DNA from 3 places in the Mediterraneibacter torques genome. Region 1 is predicted to be linked to each of the others. Evidence: predicted binding sites of a transcription regulator. Region 1 holds the regulator's gene; each other region holds the start of a gene.
What was found. The regulator Rex, encoded in region 1, represses fermentation and respiration genes when NADH is low (regulators of the CRP and FNR family bind a similar motif). The targets are predictions, from matches to a motif close to ATTGTTAANTANTTAACAAT.

Region 1 (6,947 bases):
CTATTTACAGGAAATCCTATCCGTCCCATTCCGGTATCGATCTTAATGTGGAAATAAGCATTTTTCCCCTGGCGAACCGCTTCGTCTGACATCCCTTCCGCCATCTCTTTTGTGTAGACAGCCGCACGGATCTCGTTTTTTATCATCGTTTCATATTGATCCGGAAAAACACAGCCAAGTACAAGGATCGGTTTTTTAATTCCTTCTTTCCGAAGAGACACCGCTTCTTCAATACAGGCGACGGCATACCCCCATACATATGAAAATGTTTCAAACATCCGCGCAATCGGAACAGCGCCATGCCCATATCCGTCCGTCTTGATTACAGCGATCAGACGCGCCTCTTTTCCGATTTGATCTTTCATCTGTTCCATATTATAAGCGATTGCGTCCAGATCAATCTGCGCGCATACCCGATTATGTTGATCCATGTCCTTACTCCTTATATCACTCATCTGTTTCTCTTTTTGATCTGTCAAAGCCTTTCTTCCGCATTCTTCAAACATTGCCCTATCCCATCGATCAGATCTCTTGCTAAAACACTGTAACTCCCTTTCTTTTTTCTTGCTTCATCTCCGCCGCATGCATGAAAATATACCCCTGCCGATACAGCGTCGAAAATATCTGTTTTCTGAGCAGCAAGCCCTGAGATCATTCCGGCAAGAACATCCCCCGATCCTGCTTTTGCCATGGCGCTGTTTCCCGCGAGATTCAAAAAAGGATGATGTCCTTCCTTCATAACGACAGTTCTGCTGTCTTTTAACGCACATACAACCTGATATTGTTCCGTAAATTCTTTCACGACAGAAAAACGACGTTCTGCAATCTGAGGGATCTCTTTATTGATCAATCTTGACATTTCTTTCATATGCGGAGTCAAAATCACATTGGGAACTCCCTGCAACTGTTCCATATCCATACTGAGAAGATTTAGTCCGTCTGCATCGATAATACACGGACAAGATCGGAGTTTTTCTTCTTCACTGCCATTTTCTCTTAATATTTCCATCGTCTTTTTCAAAAGCCGGCTCGCAAACACACTTGTTCCAAGTCCGCATCCGATGCATATAACATCTGCCCATTGAATCAATTTTTCCAGTTCTTTATCATCAGGCTTTCCGGCCGTTTCGTTATAGCACGATATAATTGCTTCAGGGAGCAATTCCTGTAAAACAGTCCTGTTTTCTTCCGCCGTATAAATCTGAACAAGTCCGGCGCCGACCGCATATGCGGCCTTTGCCGACAAATACGCGGCGCCCGCCATTCCTTTACTCCCGGTAATCATTAAAATTTTTCCATAATCTCCTTTGTGAGAATCCGCTGCTCGTTTTGGCAAAAGCAAAGGAATATCTTCCGGATCATATGTAATACATACATCTTTGTTTTTTTCAAAAAAAGAAAGATCGATTCCGATCGGAACTGATACTGTTTCCCCGGCATACAGTTTCCCCGGAAATAATTCGCATCCCAACTTCACACACTCCATAGAAACTGTAATATCTGCACGAAATGCAATTCCCAAAACTCTGCCGCTCTCCGCACATATGCCGGATGGAATGTCGATCGCTGCTTTTTCACACTTCTTATCATTCATCCATTCAATTACAGTATGGTACCTGCCCTCAATAGCCCTGCTCAATCCTACGCCAAACACAGCGTCAATTATAACAGTATATTCCTTTTTAGGAAAATCTGTGAACACAGAAATGCCCAGCCGTTCTGCAATTTGCTTCTGCGTCCGGCATTCCTCGCTCATAGACGCATCTTGCCCTACAAATAATACTTCTGCACAAAAACCATATTCCTTCAATATACGTGCAGCCGCAAATCCGTCTCCGCCGTTATTTCCGCTTCCACATACAACAAGTGTATCTGAAAAATCTACTCCTCTGTCTTTCAAAACTCTAACTGTTTCAAGCGCAGCCCTTTCCATCAATACGAGTGACGGAATCCCTACTTTTTCAATCGTATATGTATCTGCCGCTTTCATCTGCGCTCCATTGGGAAGATATCTCATTGATCTCACCGCCTTTATTATGCTGTTTAAATGGGAACGCCCGCAGTTTCCTGCGGGGTTCTGTCTTCAAGTATCTATTTTTTCTGTCCGCCTTCTCGCTGACTGATATTATAAGACAATTTCATAAGACTGTCTGAAAGATGTACACTTTCCACAATCACATCTTTCGGAAGGTTTAAATCTGTATGTGCAAAATTCCATATAGCCTTGATTCCATTCGCAACGAGAAGATCCGCAACTTCAATCGCTTTTGACTTCGGAATCGTCAGTGCGGCGATCTCTATGTCATTATTTTTCAAAAAATCTACCAGTTCATCCATCATGCGCACTTCGATTCCCCGAATTGCCATTCCCTCAAAACGTGGATTTACATCGAACAGACTTTTCAAAACAAAGCCGCTCCTCTCAAAAGAAGCATAATTTGCGAGCGCCTGTCCCAAATTTCCCGCTCCGATAATAATAAAATTATGCGTTTTATCAAGTCCCAATATCTTGCCGATCTCTGTATAAAGATACTTCACATTATATCCATACCCCTGCTGTCCGAATCCGCCGAAATTGTTTAAATCTTGACGAATCTGAGACGCCGTTACATTCATCTTCTTACTCAGATCATTGGAAGAGATCCTCTCGACCCCGATTTCAAGCAGATCTCCCAAATACCGATAATATCTCGGCAGTCTTGAAATTACCGCTCTGGATATTTTTCTACGCTCCACGTTTATCACCTTTCCACCGCGCCGTCTATACTCGCGCTTGTATCTATATTGTTTCACACGTCGGACGTACCGACACTTCCGTTCCATTATATAAAATAGTTAATATTATGTCAATTTTTACTTTTTATTTATGTTATTAACTTGTGATAATGTCTCCTTAAGATTCACTTGAGGTTTTGTCTCTTTTTGGTATTCTATTAAAGCTATGAAAGAAGGTAAAATTACATTGTCACAAGAACAACTGAAAACGCTGACTGTCATCAACCGTTTCATTGACAAGTCTATTTCCAGACAACAGGCTGCTGAACTTTTGGGTCTCTCCACACGCCAGATCACACGCTTAAAGAAAGGAGTCCTTACCTCTGGCGCTCAATCCCTCATTCATAAAAATACCGGTAGAAAACCCGTTCACTCCGTTTCTGACGAATTGAAGGAAGCTGTCCTTAAGATTTATTCCCGCCCAGAATTCTCTAATGCCAACTTCCTCCATTTCAAAGATATACTCTCTGCAGATTTCGGAATTCAACTTTCCTACTCTGCTCTTTCCAGTATACTAAAAAATGCTGGTTTTGAAAGCCCTAAAAAGAAAAAAATCCGACACCGCACACATCGGCGCAAACGTAAGCCCCATCCCGGACAGCTCATCCAGATCGATGCCACGCCTTACGAGTGGTTTGGGGGAAATATCAAATACGCCCTTCATGGTGCTATCGATGATGCTACCGGGCAGGTCGTCGGACTTTTCCTGACACAGAATGAATGCCTTTACGGTTATCTGGAAACCATGCGTCAATGCTGCTCTGATTTCGGCATCCCACAGACGGTTTATTCTGACAACCATACCATCTTCCGTTCTCCTAAAACCGGAAAGCTGACTGTTGATGAACTAATCGCAGGCAAGACTGTCCATCTTACCCAGTTCGGACGTTCCCTGCACGAATTGGGCATTGACCTTATTTTCGCAAAGACTCCTCAGGCAAAGGGGCGGATTGAACGTTTATGGGTCACACTGCAGAGCAGGCTCCCTGTTGAGTTCGCAAAACGTGGGATTACTACTGTGTCAGAAGCAAACCGTTTTCTGGAAACAGAGTACAGGGAACTTTTCAATCAGAGGTTTGCCGTTGAGCCGGAAGCAGAGTCTATTTTTGTCTCTGCCGCAAAAGATTTGAATCTGGATTCCATCCTTTGTGTAAAGCACACGAGAAAAACAGATGCAGCCGGGACATTTTCGTTTAAAAATCGGTGTTTTCAAATCCTAGATGAGGGATTTCCGATTATCAATGCCCGCCGTGAGATCACTGTATTAATTAACCCACGTTTTGGAATTCGTGTAGAGTACGGCGGACGAATCTATAATACCATCCGTTATCTGAAACCTCAGAACAAAAATGCCAATACAGAAGTTCCCCAAAAAGTGTCAAAAACAGTAGAACCACACCTTCAGCTGCGTCACAGCAGTGATGAATGGAAAGCAATCTGGTGGATGGAGGATTATAATCTGTCACTTAAATTTTTATATGAGCTATTTTTCGAGAAGCAGCAGTCAGCTTCATAAAAGGGCATTAGCCCTTTTATGAAAGTGACATTTTTTCAAATAAATTTCTATATTAAAAAGTGACATTTTCATAAGTTATTGACATTTTTACTTTTTATTTACAGGACATTCAGCTATAATAGATTGGAAAACAGACCATTACTATAATCGTTATTATGAAAGAGGAATTATATCATGATACTTGCATGTCATAATCTTAAAAAATCATTCGGAGACCGAATCATTGTCGATACCGGATCTTTTCATATAGAGGAACGTGAAAAAGCAGCTCTTGTCGGGGTAAACGGCGCCGGAAAATCAACAATCTTCAAAATGATCATCGGAGAAGAACCTTCTGACGGAGGAGAAATAATCCTTGCAAAAGGCCGCTCAATCGGTTATCTTGCCCAACATCAAAACCTGATTCCAAACGGTACCATTTACGAAGAACTTCGATCTGCCAAAGCAGACATCATCGAAATGGAACAACAGCTTCGCTCAATCGAACACGAACTACAATCATTATCCGGAGAGGAATTAAATGCCCGTCTCGAAACATACAACCGCCTTCAGTCGCAATTTGAATCTCAAAACGGATATGCGTGTGAAAGTGAGATTATCGGTGTGTTAAAAGGACTTGGATTTACCGAAGAAGAATTTTCAAAAAAAACAGATACTTTATCCGGTGGACAGAAAACCCGTGTCGCCCTCGGGAAACTTCTTCTTACCGATCCCGACATCCTGCTCCTCGACGAGCCTACAAACCATTTAGATTTAAATTCGATCTCATGGCTTGAAACTTATTTAATGAACTATAACGGCGCTGTATTCATCGTATCTCACGATCGCTTTTTCTTGAATCGAGTAGTTACAAAAGTAATTGAAATTGAAAACGGCGCTCTTTCTATGTATATGGGAAATTACCGCGCCTACTCTGAAAAAAAACAGCAGATCCGTGATGCGAAACTAAAAGAATATTTCAATCAGCAGCGTGAAATCAAACATCAACAGGCAGTAATCGAAAAACTTCGCTCTTTCAATAGGGAAAAATCCATCCGCCGGGCAGAAAGCCGTGAAAAATTATTAGAAAAAATCACCATTGTAGATAAACCTCAAGAGGCAGTCCGGGAAATGCATTTTTCTCTGGAACCGTACTGTGTCAGCGGAAACGATGTACTGACAGTTGAGCATCTTTCAAAACAGTTTGATACCCAACTCCTTTTTCAAGATGTCAGTTTTGAGATCAAACGCGGGGAGCATGTAGCTGTCATAGGAGATAACGGAACAGGAAAGACAACGCTTCTAAAGATATTAAATCAAGTGATCAAAGCCGACAATGGCTCTTTCACTCTCGGAGCCAAAGTACAGATCGGCTATTACGATCAGGAACATCATGTTCTTCATGATGATAAAACGATATTTGAGGAAATATCCGACGACTACCCTCATCTTACTAATACAGAGATTCGAAATACATTGGCTGCATTCCAATTTACGGGAGATGAAGTATTCCAAGTAATCCATTCATTAAGCGGCGGCGAAAAAGGAAGAGTATCACTTGCAAAACTTATGCTTTCCGAAGCAAATTTCCTAATTCTTGACGAACCTACAAACCACCTTGACATCGCCTCGAAGGAGATACTTGAAGAAGCCCTGAACAATTACACCGGAACGATCCTCTACGTTTCCCATGACCGTTACTTTATCAACAGTACTGCTTCCAGAATACTGGAACTTGTCAATCAGACTTTTGTAAATTATATCGGAAATTATGACTACTATCTCGAAAAAAAGGATGAACTGACGCAAACTTACGCCTCAAGTCAGATACAGAGGCAAGTTTCCACTTCTCAAAACGGCAGTGAAACACTTCCTGCCGATGGAGCTTTTTTATCAGATTCCAAATTGAGCTGGCAAGAACAAAAAGAACAGCAGGCAAAAGAACGAAAGAGAAAAAGCGAACTCAAAAAAACAGAAGATGAAATCGCACTTCTCGAAAACAGAAACGGAGAAATTGATTTTCAAATGACATTGGAAGAAGTATATTCTAACTCCGTGAAATGTCAGGAACTTTCAACCGAGCGAACTAAGAACGAACTCCGTCTTGAAGAATTGTACGAAAAATGGGGAGAACTTGCCGAATAATATATTCTACAAGATAAAAAGGCAGGAAAGAAAGGAATGCATCCCATGGCAGCATTGAGACTATGAAGAAAAGTCTGTAAATATGATCTTCTATGATAAGAATGGGCGATAGGCTTAAACAAAATCAGCTTTTCGCCCTTGCTTTATATATAACAGTTACAAAATTGCATGTCAACAGCAGGCGGGTAATCCGCCTGTTTTTCTGCTTTTTTTATTACTCTGGCAAGCGACCTTCATACATGATACTTAACTCTCCATAAACCTGAGCCCAGTTCCGGATTGTTGCAGTCCATTTTTTTGTAGCTTCAAAGGTAGCCAGATAAAGGGCTTTTAAAAGGGCTGTATCGCTTGGAAAGACGCTTCTCTGACGGTTCAGCTTCCGATAAGTGGAATTCAGAGATTCAATGGCATTTGTTGTATAAATGACCTTTCTAACCGCTGCTGAAAACTTGAAGATTGGGGAAATAGCATCCCAGTTATCCTTCCAGCGTTTCATGGAATTCGGATATTTTGCAGTCCATTTTTCCATTAC
Region 2 (6,947 bases), 140 kb from region 1:
TTTGCCGCCTCTTTTTCATCGAAATTGCTGGATGTAAACTCTGAAGCCTCGGGAAGCACTGTCTGAAACGCCTTTTGTTTTGTACGCTCCTGCGCCTGCGCAATCGGCTCTTTTGTAACATCGTAAACAATTCCGAGCAAAAGTCCTGAAACAACTGTTATTGCAGTTAAGATCAACGTATTTTTTATAATTTTATTCATTACTTTTCTCCTCCTTTACCGAAAGGTTTCGGAAGAGTAACCTTCTCGATCAACGGAACCAAAAGGTTACTGATGATGATTGCATAAGATACCCCTTCTGCCGAAGCTCCGAACAAACGGAACAGTCCGGTTAAGATTCCCATACAAATGCCATACAAAATCTTTCCTTTGCTCGTAATCGGAGCAGTCACATAATCTGTTGCCATAAACCATGCTCCAAGCATCAGACCGCCGCCGCATAAATGAGCGGTTATGTACCACGGATCAAATCCATTGCCGCCGAAAAGCGTGATAAAAATAACAAATGATACGATATAAGATCCCGGAATTCTAAGATCTATCACTCCTGTCAATATTAAGAACATCGCTCCGATCATAATCGCGATCACCGATGTCTCTCCGATCGTTCCCCGGACATTTCCAAGAAGCATATCCATCGTATTTACTACATTGCCGCTCTTTAATTGTGCAAGCGGAGTTGCGCCTGTCACGCCGTCATACACAAAATACGTCATTTTTTGCGTAAAACAGATTAGAAGAAAGCATCTTGCAGCTAAGGCCGGATTCATAAAATTTTGTCCCAATCCACCGAAAAGCTGTTTTACAACAACGATTGCAAATACGGCTCCGAGTACCCCCATCCACCACGGAAGCGTCGGAGGAAGATTCAATGCAAGTAAAAGACCTGTAACAACTGCGCTGAAATCACCGATTGTAACCGGTTTATGCATTAATTTTTCATAGATATACTCTGCAAGCACAGCAGCCGCCGTTGTAGCAACAACTAAGATCCACGCATTTTCATGTCTAAAATTCCAAATTCCGAATACAGTAGCAGGGAGCAGGGCAATCACAACAAGAAGCATGATATTGCTGCTTTTTATCTTATCCCGAATATGCGGGGATGCTGATACATGATAATTTTCATTCACTTTTCTCTCACCTCTCACTTACTTCTTTCTTTTATTTGCAAGCGCAATTTTTCTCATAGAACCGATAGCCTGTTTCAAAGGTCTTTTCGCCGGACACACATAACTGCATGATCCACATTCCACACATTCAAGTCCATTCATCGCAACAAAAGCCTTTTCATCATGTCTTTGGGCAAGATCGGCTAATCGTGAAGGTATAATACGACTCGGACAGACATCAACGCATCTTGCACAGTTGATACATGCCGTCTCCACGCTTTTTGAAACTATATCTTCCTTAAACGCAAGAATAGAAGAAGATGTTTTTGTTACCGGAGCTTCTGCACTTACCATGGCGAATCCCATCATAGGCCCTCCGGATATCAATTTTTCCGGCTGTTGAGAAAATCCACCCGCCGCTTCAATTAATTCCATATGGTTTGTTCCAAGAAGAACTTTAAAGTTTCCCGGAGAATTTATGGCGTCTCCGCTTACAGTAACAACACGTTCCGTAAGAGGTTTCCCCTCAGCTACTGCCATATGAATCCCGATCAATGTTTCCACATTATCAACAATACAACCCGCATCTGCCGGGAGCATAGATGAATTGATCGCACGTTTTGTCACTGCATAGATCAACTGACGTTCCGCTCCCTGAGGATATTTTGTCATGAGTGCCTTCACTTCCATATTCGGGTCATTTTCTGTTTCTTTGTTTAATTTTTCAATACAGTCTTTTTTATTATCTTCTACCGCAAAGATTCCTTTTGCATTCGGAAACAGCGAAAGGATTATACGCATACCGTTCACCAGTTGTCCGGTATTCTCCAACATCCTTCTGTAATCTGCCGTAATATACGGTTCACACTCTGCACAGTTCGCAATAATATATTCTATCTTTTCAGGTTCTTTCGGAGAAAGCTTTACCCTCGTAGGAAAACCTGCGCCTCCCATTCCGACAATACCGGCTTCACCGATTCTCTCAATGATCTCTTCTCTTGTCATCTCACCAAAAGGTTTCACCGTAAGATCGTTTATTTCCGCGTATTCTCCATCATTTTCAATGATGATACATTCTGTTTTTGTACCTGCCGGATTAAACCGATATTCAATTCCTTTCACAGTTCCGGATACAGAAGCATGGATCGGTGATGACACAAAACCTCCTGCTTCCGCAATCTTCTGTCCTTTTAAAACATGATCTCCTTTTTTTACGATCGGATTCGCAGGCGCTCCGATATGCTGTGAAAGCGGATACGCCAGTTCCCCTTTCGGCAGTAATGTACGTATTTCACTGTCTTTTGAAAAACGCTTTCCGTCATCCGGATGGATACCGCCTTTAAATGTCAGAAGTCCCATGATATTCTTCCTTTCTTTCCCGCCGAAACAGAATCTACTTATCACACTCTATTCCCGCATTATTTTCATATTACGTTATTTTACTAGAATGAAGCATAAAAATCCAGTCATTCAAACGACAAAATCATACAATTCTGTATTTTCAGAAGAATGTTATCTTTTTAACATAATAAAGAGAACGACACTCTATGCAAGTATCGTCCCCTATCTTATCCATTATATAAAATACAAAAGATAATTACTCAGCATCTGCTTCGTAATCAACAGATACTGCATCTTCTTCATCACGATCAGCTTCCAATGCTTTCATGCTCAGGCTGATCTTCTTCTCTTCTTCGTTCAGGTCAACAATCTTAGCTGTAATCTCCTGACCTACAGAAAGAACATCCGATGGTTTCTCAACATGTTCTCTCGAAATCTGAGATACATGAAGAAGCGCATCAACTCCCGGTGCAAGTTCAACAAATGCACCGAAATCTGTCATACGTGCAACTTTTCCTGTGATCACTGTACCTACTGCAAAGTTCTCTGAAGCATTCGCCCACGGGTTTGTCTCCGGGAACTTCAAACTTAAGGCAACTTTTGTATCGTGAATGTCTTTCACAAGAACAGTAAGAGTATCACCTACGTGGAAGTTTTTCTTCGGATTATCAATTCTTCCCCATGACATTTCAGAAATATGGAGAAGTCCGTCAACTCCGCCAAGATCAACAAACGCTCCGAAATCCGTCACATTTTTGATCACGCCGTCTACTCTGTCTCCGACTTGTAATCTTGCAAACAGTTCTTTCTGTTTCTCGGCACGTTCTGCAACAAGAAGCTGTCTTCTGTCTCCGATCACACGGTTTCTTCTCGGATTGAACTCGCTGATTACGAATTCAATTTCCTGACCTTCATATTTTCCAAGATCTTTCTCATAAGAATCAGATACAAGGCTTGCCGGGATAAACACTCTGACTTCATCAACTGTAGCGCAAATGCCGCCTCCGAGAATCTGTGTAACTGTAGCTTTGAGGACTTCTTTGTTCTCAAACGCTTCACGCAGTCTCTCATTTCCTTTCTCGGCTGCAAGTCTCTTATATGTAAGAAGAACCTGACCCTCTCCGTCGTTTACTTTCAAAACTTTGACTGTCATCGTATCACCTACGGATACTACTTTTGTGAGGTCAACTGACGGATCGTTGGAGTATTCATTCTTTGTAATGATACCGTCTGCCTTATAACCGATATTCAGGATAATCTCTTCCGGTTTTACATCGATTACCGTTCCCTCAACTACTTCTCCATTGTGAATCGTTTTAAATGACTCGTCTAACATCTGTTCAAAAGATAATTCTGACATTATTTTGAACCTCCTCAATTATATTGTTGGGCGTGGATGCCCCTGCTGTAATACCTACTGTTTCCACTGACCCTAATTGATTCAAATCCAAATCGTCAAGTGTCTGTATATAGTACGTATTGTCACATGCTTTGCGGCAGATCTCAACTAATTTCTGAGTATTGGAACTATGTTTATCTCCAATAACGATCATAGCATCCACCGACTCTGCAATGCTTTCAGCTTCAGTCTGACGCTCTTTTGTAGCATTACAGATTGTATTTAAAACACTTACATCATAACTCTTTTTCATTATAATTTCAACTAAATCTTTAAATTTATTGTAATTAAATGTCGTCTGGGAAACAATGCAGATTTTCTCTTTTCGATCAGCTGTAAAACATTCCGCATCTTCCGCACTTTGTATGACGGTTACATTGTCTTTCGCCCATCCTTTTATCCCTACAACTTCAGGATGTTCCGGGTTTCCGATTATAATAATATGAAATCCCTCTCCGCTCTTTTCAGATACAATATTATGAATCTTTTTCACAAATGGGCAGGTAGCATCTACAATTCTAAGACCTTTTTGTTCGATCTTTTCATAAATGCGTTTTTCCACTCCGTGAGACCGGATAATGACCGTACCTTGACTGATCATATCCAAATCTTCTTCAGAACGTAGTACGATAACCCCTTTATCCCTCATATCTTTGATAACTTCTTCATTGTGGATAATCGGACCATACGTATAAATCTGTCCACACTTTGTATCTACCTGCTTATATACCGTGTCAACCGCCCGCTTTACTCCGAAACAAAATCCGGCAGTCTTTGCTTTTATCACTTTCACTGTATTTTCCTCTCACTAATTACAGAAGCTGCATATTTTACTTACCACTTCATCAATCGTCATATCCGAACTGTCTACTAAGATCGCATCCTCTGCTTTTTTCAACGGTGCAATTTCTCTTGTCATGTCACGTTCATCTCTTTCCTTGATATCCCGTGCAATCTCGTCAAAGTCACATGATTCCCCTTTTGACGCAAGCTCATCATATCTACGTTTTGCTCTTGTTTCTACGCTGGCAGTCAGATAGATTTTCACATCTGCATTCGGAAGAATATTTGTTCCGATATCCCGTCCGTCCATGATCACATCTTTTTCGCGTGCCAGCGTTTTCTGCAATTCTAAAAGCTTTTCCCTAACCGCCGGGATAGCCGACGTTTTTGACGCCATATTTCCAACTTCTTCTGTACGAAGCATGCCTGTAATATTTTCACCGTTTAAATAAACCTGCTGTACTCCGTTTTCGTACACAATACTTACATCTGCATCTATGCACGCTTTTGCAACAGCCTCTTTGTCTTCCGGCGAAATTCCTTTTTTCAGAAAATGGATCGCCAATCCTCTATACATTGCTCCTGTATCTACATATATATATCCTTTTTCTTTCGCCACCAGTTTTGCTATCGTACTTTTTCCGGCTCCTGCCGGGCCGTCCACCGCCACATTATATCCCATTTTCTTTCCCCTTTCTTACTGCTTTTTCTTTTATTCTTCTCTTCCGGCATTCATTCCCGCAAGATATGCCGTAGACCATGCAATCTGAAGATTATAACCTCCTGTAAGAGCATCAAGATCCAAAACTTCTCCCGAAAAATATAAATTTTTAACAAACTTTGACTCCATTGTTCCCGGATGGATCTCTTTTACGCTTACTCCGCCTTTTGTAATGATCGCCTCGCTATAGCTTCTTAAACTTGTAAGCGTCATTTTAAAATCTTTGATCAGACGTACAAACCGCATTCTTTCTTCTTTTGTAATCTCATTTACTTTCTTTTCTTCCGCAATACCTGAAAGTTCTGTCATAACAGGTTTTAGTTTTGCCGGAAACAAACTATCGACTGCATTTTTAAACTGTTTGTTATGATTCGCATCGAACTCTCTGAGAATCCGTTTGTCGAGTTGTTCTTCTGTAAGCGCCGGTTTTAAGTCGATATGTAAAGTCAGCTCTTTTTCTTTCAGCCTTTTTCCTACAATACTGCTAGCGCTTAAAATAACCGGACCTGTCACTCCATAATGGGTAAACAGCATCTCTCCGAATTCTTCATATAATTTCCTTTTTCCGTCGGTCACACGGATACATACGTTCCGAAGCGACAGACCCTGAAGCTGTTTTGCATACCATTCTTTTACTTCCATCGGAACGAGAGCCGGAAAAAGTTCGGTAACCTTATGCCCGCATGTTTTTGCAAATCGGTATCCGTCTCCTGTCGATCCTGTAGCAGGATAAGAAATCCCTCCAGTCGCTATGATCACCGCATCTGCGTCAACAAAATGCTGCTTTTGTTTTTGGGAATCATCAGAAATAATGATTCCTGTTATTTTCTCGTTTTCTACACATATTTTTTCCACTTCCGTACAAAGAGATATCTGAACGCCGAGACGGTGCAGTTCTCTTTGAAGCGCCCCGATTATATCCGACGAATGATCGGAAACAGGAAAGACTCTGTTTCCTCTTTCAACCTTCGTCTTCACACCGAGATTTTCAAAAAAGTCGATCACCTGTTCATTCGTAAAACTGTAAAATGCACTATATAAAAACTTTGGGTTACTGACTACCGCCTGAAATAATTCTTCAACATCCGATGCATTTGTAATATTACAGCGTCCCTTTCCCGTTATAAATAATTTCCTGCCCAATCTGTCATTTTTCTCATAAATCTGAACATGATGCCCGTTTTCGGCGGCAAATACAGCCGCCATCATTCCTGCGGCTCCGCCTCCGACAACTATCACTTTACTCATCTTTTCCTCCTGCCGTTTCATCCGGGAAAAACGAACGTTTCATAGGATCTAATTCATCTCTGCTGTACACTTCATATTCTCCCCATATTTCCTCTAACGTCTCAAGTGTTGATACAACTTCTTTTTGTCTCTTCATGCAAAGCGCCACTACGAGAGCATTCACTACGCTTAACGGCGCTACAAGAGAGTCTACGATCGACGCCATATCACTTCTTGCAATCAGATTGCACGATGAATACAGATTCATAGGCGAATGGACGCTGTCCGTTAAAGTGATCACTTTTGCCTTTCGGTTACTTGCAAACTCCAATGCTTTTAATGTCCGCATAGAATATCTCGGAAAA
Region 3 (6,947 bases), 320 kb from region 1:
GATGAACTTGTCCGAAGATCGGATTCCGAAACAGATCCTGTAAAACGGTCTGCGCTGATGCATGAAGCGGAACAACTGGCAGTCGGAGAACAGTTTTATATACTTCCGCTTTATGCGATGAAGAGCGTTAATCTTGTGAACCCGAAGATCGAAGGAATTCGTCAGATTCCGGCGAGCGGCGCTTTGGAATATCGATATGCGAAAATCAGGACCGGTCATTCGGAGAAATAACCGGTCTGCACGCTGCAAAATATTTTCTGCTCACTGACAGAGGGAACATCCCGTAGAAGTAGCTGCACAGCCGCCGAGAGCGGTTTCGCGGTATTCGGCAGGAAGTCTCTTTCCTGCGGTATACATAGCGTCTAACATTTCGTCAAAGGGGATGAGTTGCCGGACTCCGCTTAAAACAATTTCGGCTGCGGTTAATGCGTTGGCGACACCCGATGCGTTGCGCATCTGACAGGGGCATTCCACAAGACCGCCGACAGGGTCGCATACAAGTCCGAGCATATTCATCAGTACGGTGGACGCGGCGTCAAGGCATTGCCGCGCAGTACCCTGCATCAGTTCGACTGCGGCAGAAGCGGCCATTGCCGAGGCGACTCCGACCTCTGCCTGACAGCCGCCCACAGCGCCGGCAACAGTAGCGTTGCGCATGGCAAGACAGCCGACGGCCCCTGCATTAAAAAGGACACGGATAATATCGTTGTCAGAGAAATCATATGTCTCCTGAAGCGCAAGAAGCAGTCCGGGAACGATTCCCGCAGACCCGGCTGTAGGCGCGGCAACGATCAGTCCCATAGAGGCGCTTGTTTCGAGGATTGACATGGAGTAAGTAATTGCCCGGCTTAATGGGTCTTTACAGATGCTTTTCCCGGAACTGAGATGTTCACTTAGAAGTTTTGCTTCGCCTCCGATGAGTCCGCCTATGGAATGTTTTGGATTTTCAACAGAGGAATGGGCAGATTCTTTCATGATCTGCCATGTTTTTCCCATCTGGTTTATAATGTCCTTTCGTGTTCTTTCCGTAAAAGTTTCTTCCCGTATCAGCATGATCTCTGAAATAGGACATTCGTTTGTTTCACATAATCCGATCAGCTGCTGTCCGCTTTTAAAATCCATTAAAATTCTCCTTTCTCATTCGGAAGTACGAGCATGACGTCATGTACATAAGGATTTTCTTTGATTCGTCCGGCTACTGTCTGAGGAACGATTCCGTCAGATTCGACGATGCTGTACGCCGTACACCCTTTTTCTTCCCGGTAAAGCTTCATATAAGCTATATTGACGTTCATTTCGCTTAAGCAGTTTGTGATGTGTGCGATCACTCCGGGTTTGTCCTGTTGAATGACGATAAGAGTGCTGTATTCTCCGGTAAAATCAACTTCCACTTCGTTGATTCTTGCGATTCGGATTTTTCCTCCTCCGACCGATTCTCCTCGAACGATGAGTTTTTGTCCGTTTTCGTCAGTCATATGGATGTCTACTGTGTTAGGGTGAATTTCGGTTTCTGTTGTATTTGCCGTAAACGAATACTGAAGTCCGCGCTCATCGGCGATAGAAAATGAATCCGGAATCCGTCTGTCGTCGGTTGAAAATCCCATGATCCCTCCGAGCAGGGCGCGGTCTGTTCCGTGGCCTTTATATGTGCGGGCAAAAGACCCGTAAAGAATAAAATCAGCTTTTTTAATGGCGGCGTTCGGCATCTTTCCTGCAAGAAGGGCGATTGCCGCAGCGCCGGCCGTGTGCGAACTGGACGGACCGATCATGTTCGGACCGAGCACATCGAATACACTGATAAATGACATAAAAGTTCCTCCTGTTCTTTTTGTTGACGCTCATATAGAGGTAGTATATCATGTTTTCAAATAAGAATGTAGGTTCAGAGAAGAAAAGATGCGTTTATTGTGTATAGAAAAGCTATCGGGAAAGAAAAAAGAAAGGTTTTAAAAATATGATGGAGTTAGTAACAGGAGGAAGCGGAAGCGGGAAATCCGCGTATGCAGAAGACAGGATCTGCGCATTGTATGAAGAATACCGTAAGACAGGAAAGAAGGAACAAAAGCTGTATTATATAGCGACGATGTATCCGTATGGAACGGAAACAGAAGAGAAAATAGCCGACCACAGGAGACGAAGAGAAGGAAAAGGGTTTCGGACTCTTGAATGGTATACAAACATTACGGAAAAGATCCATCAGTTTGAAGCGTCCGGGGAGGCGCTTGGATGTGTTCTTTTAGAGTGCGTCTCTAATTTGGCTGCGAACGAATTATATATGGAAGAAGGGGCGAAAGACGAGGCTGTCCGGGTTGTTGCGCAAGCCATGGCAATGTTGAAAAAGAAAAGTTGTCATCTTGTTGTTGTGACAAATGAAATCTTTTCGGAATCGGCAAAAGATTCGGAAGAGATGAGAAAGTATAAGTATATTATGGGAGAGATCAACAAAGAGCTTGCGAAGATGGCAGATGAAGTGACTGAAGTCGTCTGCGGAAGACCTCTCAGAAGAAAAGTAAAGACCGCGGAAGATAAAACTGCATGCGGGAATACAAGACGGAATGAAGGGAACGAAAGACAGATGAAGACGGCAAAGTGTGAAATGTCCTGCGGCAAAATGAAAAGAGGAATCAGGATCGTGACAGGGGGAGCGTTTCAGGGAAAGAAAAACTACGCGCAGTTATGCTATCCGGGACTGAAATGGAGCAGCGGAGCGGACTGTAGTTTCGAGGATGTCAAAACATGGGAGGCTGTAGATGGGTTTCATCTTTTTATATGGCGCTGGCTGAAATCAGGAAGAACAAAAGAAGAACTGTTAGAAATGATAAGCGAAGAGAGAGATCTTGTTATCGTGTGTGACGAGATCGGGTGCGGTCTGGTTCCGGTTGATGCGTTTGAGCGTGAGTACAGAGAGGCAGTCGGAAGAATTATGACCGGTTTGACTAAAAAGGCAGTTCGGGCAGACCGCGTGATCTGTGGGATCGGATATGTTATAAAATGAAAAGAAACACTGAAAACGATCAAAGAAAAGGAGGAAAAGAAGATGTTGACAGAGATAGAAAAGGTGCTTCCGTCGGAGATTGAGAAAAGAAGTTTTGAGATCATTGCGGAAGAACTGGGGGATAAGCAGTTGATTCCGGGAACGGAATCGATCGTGAAAAGATGTATCCATACGAGCGCTGATTTTGATTATGCGGATAATCTTATTTTTTCGGAAAATGTAGTTGAAAAGGCGCTAAAAGCAATCCGCGGCGGAGCGTCTATTGTGACAGATACACAAATGGGAAAAGCGGGGATCAATAAAAAATGTCTTGCCGGCTATGGTGGAGAGGTATATTGCTTTATGTCGGATGACGATGTGGCGCAGGCGGCAAAAAGAAACAAAACAACACGGGCGGCCGCGAGTATGGATAAGGCGGCAAAATTAGGGGAGCAGGTAATCTTTGCCATCGGAAATGCTCCGACAGCGCTTGTGCGTTTATATGAGCTGATCAAAGAGGAAAAGATCGCCCCGGAACTTGTGATCGCGGTTCCGGTCGGATTTGTCAATGTTGTACAGTCAAAAGAATTGATCTTAAGTCTTGAAAATACTCCGTATATTGTTGCGAGAGGACGAAAAGGCGGCAGCAATATTGCGGCATGTATATGTAATGCACTTTTGTACATGGGAGACGGAGGAAAAAGAGAATGAAAAAGCCGTATTTTCCGATGTTTGTTGATCTTTCGGGCAGACAGGTTACTGTAGTGGGAGGGGGCAGTGTTGCGCTTCGCCGATCGGAGACGCTGCTTTATTTCGGCGTGGATATTAAAGTGATCGCGCCGGAGATCAGAAGTGAGTTTTATCGTCTGGATTCCGAAGGAAAAGTTGTTTTGTGTAACAGAGAATATCAGGAAGGGGATGCAAAAGGAGCAGATCTTGTGATCGCCGCATCAAACTGTCGGGAAGTAAACCGCCGTGTGTATGAAGAGTGTCAAAAAGCACATATTCCGGTCAACACGGCAGACGACAGAGAGTTGTGTGACTTTTATTTTCCGTCTGTCGTATTGGCAGAAGATATTGTCATCGGACTAAATTCCATAGATCACGATCCGAAGAAAGTGAAAGAAGCGAGAAAGATTATTGAAAATGTGTTTGATAATGAACGAGATTACCGTTCCTGATAATAAGATAAAGAAGGTGTTAAAACATTCTGTCAGCAGAAAAACTGCTGGCAGTTTCTGCATTGGCGACAGACTGAAGTGTGGATCCGTTCGATCCGTCGATGTTTCGGTAATAAATGTAAAAAGATAAAAGATATAAAAAATGAAAAAGAAACAGATGTATTATGTGTAAAATGTAAAAACAAAAGCGGTGCACATTGTTTTTGGTGATAAAAATAGACAAAAAATTAACAAAAAATAAGTAGAATTATGATATTTTGTATGATATGATATCTCTAATGGGCATTAACAGTAAGAATGGAGGTTGAAGAATGGCAGAGAAAAAGGCGACTGTTCCTTTCTCGGGAACAAAAGAACAGGAAGAAGCACTCATGAAAGTAATCCATGAGCTAAAAGATGAAAAAGGGGCGCTGATGCCGATCTTGCAGAAAGCGCAGGATATATATGGGTATCTTCCGATCGAAGTTCAGAAAATGATCTCAGACGAGACAGGTATTCCGATGGAGAAGATCTATGGAGTGGCAACATTTTATTCACAGTTCACATTGAGTCCGAAAGGAAAATACAGGATTTCCGTCTGTCTTGGAACGGCATGTTATGTAAAAGGATCGGGAGATATTTACAATGCTTTGATGGAAAAGTTAGGTATTGTCGGCGGAGAATGTACGCCGGACGGAAAGTTTTCTCTTGATGCGTGCCGATGTGTCGGAGCATGCGGATTAGCTCCTGTTATGATGATCAATGACGAAGTATACGGACGTTTGACAGTAGATGATCTGGATGACATTTTAGCGAAGTATGAATAATGCGGACATCAAAATCCCGGATAATATGAAAACGGGAATATGATACTTATTGATTTTAGAAAAACAGGAAATGGAGGAGTTATATGAAATCTCTTGAACAATTACATGAGATCTGTGAGCGGATGCGTAAAGTCGTGCAGCTTAGAGAAGAGAATGCGAAAGAAATACTTGAGAAAGCCGCAATGTGTGAAAGCGGAAAAGATGCCGATGGAAATACATACCGCACGCATGTGCTTGTCTGCGGCGGAACCGGATGTACGTCTTCCGGAAGCGCCCGGATCAGAGAGAGACTGGAAAAAGAGATCGAAGCGAACGGATTGTCCGATGAAGTCTGTGTTGTTAAGACAGGTTGTTTCGGCTTGTGTGCGTTAGGCCCGATCATGATCGTATATCCGGAAGGAACGTTTTATTCTATGGTTCAGGAAGAAGATATTCCGGAGATTGTGACAGAACATCTGCTCAAAGGAAACGTGGTAAAGCATCTGCTTTATGAAGAGACTGTAAAAGCAGATAAGATCATTCCGTTAAACGAGACGAATTTTTATAAAAAACAGCACAGAGTCGCTCTGCGAAACTGCGGTGTCATCAATCCCGAAAAGATCGACGAATATATCGGAACAGGCGGATACGAAGCGCTCGGTATTGTTCTGACGGAAAAGAAGCCGGAAGATGTGATTCAGATTCTTTTGGACAGCGGGCTTCGCGGCAGAGGCGGAGCAGGATTCCCGACAGGGTTAAAATGGAAGTTTGCGGCAGGAAATGACGCAGATCAAAAATATGTCTGTTGTAATGCGGACGAAGGAGATCCGGGAGCATTTATGGATCGTTCGATCTTAGAGGGAGATCCTCATGCGGTTCTTGAAGCAATGGCGATCGCCGGATATGCGATCGGAGCATCCCAAGGCTATATTTATGTTCGTGCAGAGTATCCGATCGCCGTGCAGCGTCTTGAGATTGCGATCGAACAGGCAAGAGAGTACGGTCTGCTCGGAAAAAATATTTTCGATAGCGGATTTGACTTTGATATTGAATTAAGGCTTGGAGCAGGCGCGTTTGTCTGCGGAGAAGAGACGGCTCTTATGACTTCTATAGAAGGAAACAGAGGAGAGCCGCGTCCGCGTCCGCCGTTCCCGGCGCTGAAAGGCCTGTTTCAAAAACCGACAATTTTAAATAACGTGGAGACGTATGCCAATATCCCTCAGATTATTGTGAACGGACCGGAGTGGTTCGCTTCGATGGGAACGGAAAAATCAAAAGGAACGAAAGTATTTGCTCTCGGCGGAAAGATCCATAATACAGGACTTGTAGAAATTCCGATGGGAACGACGCTTCGCGAGATCGTAGAAGAGATCGGCGGAGGAGTGCCAAACGGAAAGAAATTCAAAGCTGCTCAGACGGGAGGCCCGTCAGGAGGATGTATCCCTGCAGAACATTTAGATATTCCGATCGATTACGATAATCTGCTTTCAATCGGTTCAATGATGGGTTCCGGCGGTTTGATCGTCATGGATGAAGATACTTGCATGGTCGATATCGCGAAATTCTTCCTTGAGTTTACGGTAGATGAGTCATGCGGAAAATGTACTCCGTGCCGGATCGGAACACGCCGTATGCTTGAAATCCTTGAGAAGATCACAAAAGGTCAGGCAACGATGGAAGATCTCGATAAGCTGGAAGAACTGTGCTATCATCTCCAATCAAATTCTCTGTGTGCGCTCGGACAGACGGCTCCGAATCCGGTGCTTTCGACTTTGAGATATTTCAGAGACGAGTATATTGCTCACATTGTAGATAAAAAATGCCCTGCCGGAGTATGTAAAGATCTCCTTCAATATAAGATCGATCCGGATAAATGTAAAGGTTGTACGCTCTGTGCGAGAACCTGTCCGGCAGATGCGATCATCGGTAAAGTAAAAGAAGTGCATATGATCAATCCTGAAAAATGTCTCAAGTGCGGAGCTTGTATGGAAAAATGCCGCTTCGGAG

Region 2: a site for Rex is predicted at 2,620-2,639, ahead of rsxC (electron transport complex subunit RsxC). Genes of this name have one in related genera too.
Region 3: a site for Rex is predicted at 4,371-4,390, ahead of nuoE (NADH-quinone oxidoreductase subunit NuoE). Genes of this name have one in related genera too.

What each region holds. Positions count from the first base shown of each region.
Region 1 covers NZ_CP172594.1:1,118,414-1,125,360, forward strand. Annotated here, with positions in the region: gene alr (alanine racemase) at 1-431, opposite strand, end outside; gene ACH9UM_RS05135 (bifunctional ADP-dependent NAD(P)H-hydrate dehydratase/NAD(P)H-hydrate epimerase) at 476-2,017, opposite strand; gene ACH9UM_RS05140 (redox-sensing transcriptional repressor Rex) at 2,092-2,736, opposite strand; gene ACH9UM_RS05145 (ISNCY family transposase) at 2,963-4,291, shown strand; gene abc-f (ribosomal protection-like ABC-F family protein) at 4,466-6,415, shown strand; gene ACH9UM_RS05155 (IS256 family transposase) at 6,630-6,947, opposite strand, start outside.
Region 2 covers NZ_CP172594.1:979,295-986,241, forward strand. Annotated here, with positions in the region: gene ACH9UM_RS04490 (RnfABCDGE type electron transport complex subunit G) at 1-200, opposite strand, end outside; gene ACH9UM_RS04495 (RnfABCDGE type electron transport complex subunit D) at 200-1,132, opposite strand; gene rsxC (electron transport complex subunit RsxC) at 1,151-2,470, opposite strand; gene rpsA (30S ribosomal protein S1) at 2,709-3,812, opposite strand; gene ispH (4-hydroxy-3-methylbut-2-enyl diphosphate reductase) at 3,793-4,644, opposite strand; gene cmk ((d)CMP kinase) at 4,660-5,316, opposite strand; gene ACH9UM_RS04520 (NAD(P)/FAD-dependent oxidoreductase) at 5,347-6,603, opposite strand; gene ACH9UM_RS04525 (MurR/RpiR family transcriptional regulator) at 6,596-6,947, opposite strand, start outside.
Region 3 covers NZ_CP172594.1:1,439,112-1,446,058, reverse strand. Annotated here, with positions in the region: gene ACH9UM_RS06715 (peptide ABC transporter substrate-binding protein) at 1-231, shown strand, start outside; gene sdaAA (L-serine ammonia-lyase, iron-sulfur-dependent, subunit alpha) at 262-1,122, opposite strand; gene sdaAB (L-serine ammonia-lyase, iron-sulfur-dependent subunit beta) at 1,122-1,808, opposite strand; gene ACH9UM_RS06700 (bifunctional adenosylcobinamide kinase/adenosylcobinamide-phosphate guanylyltransferase) at 1,955-2,995, shown strand; gene ACH9UM_RS06695 (precorrin-8X methylmutase) at 3,038-3,685, shown strand; gene ACH9UM_RS06690 (bifunctional precorrin-2 dehydrogenase/sirohydrochlorin ferrochelatase) at 3,682-4,155, shown strand; gene nuoE (NADH-quinone oxidoreductase subunit NuoE) at 4,467-4,961, shown strand; gene nuoF (NADH-quinone oxidoreductase subunit NuoF) at 5,144-6,947, shown strand, end outside.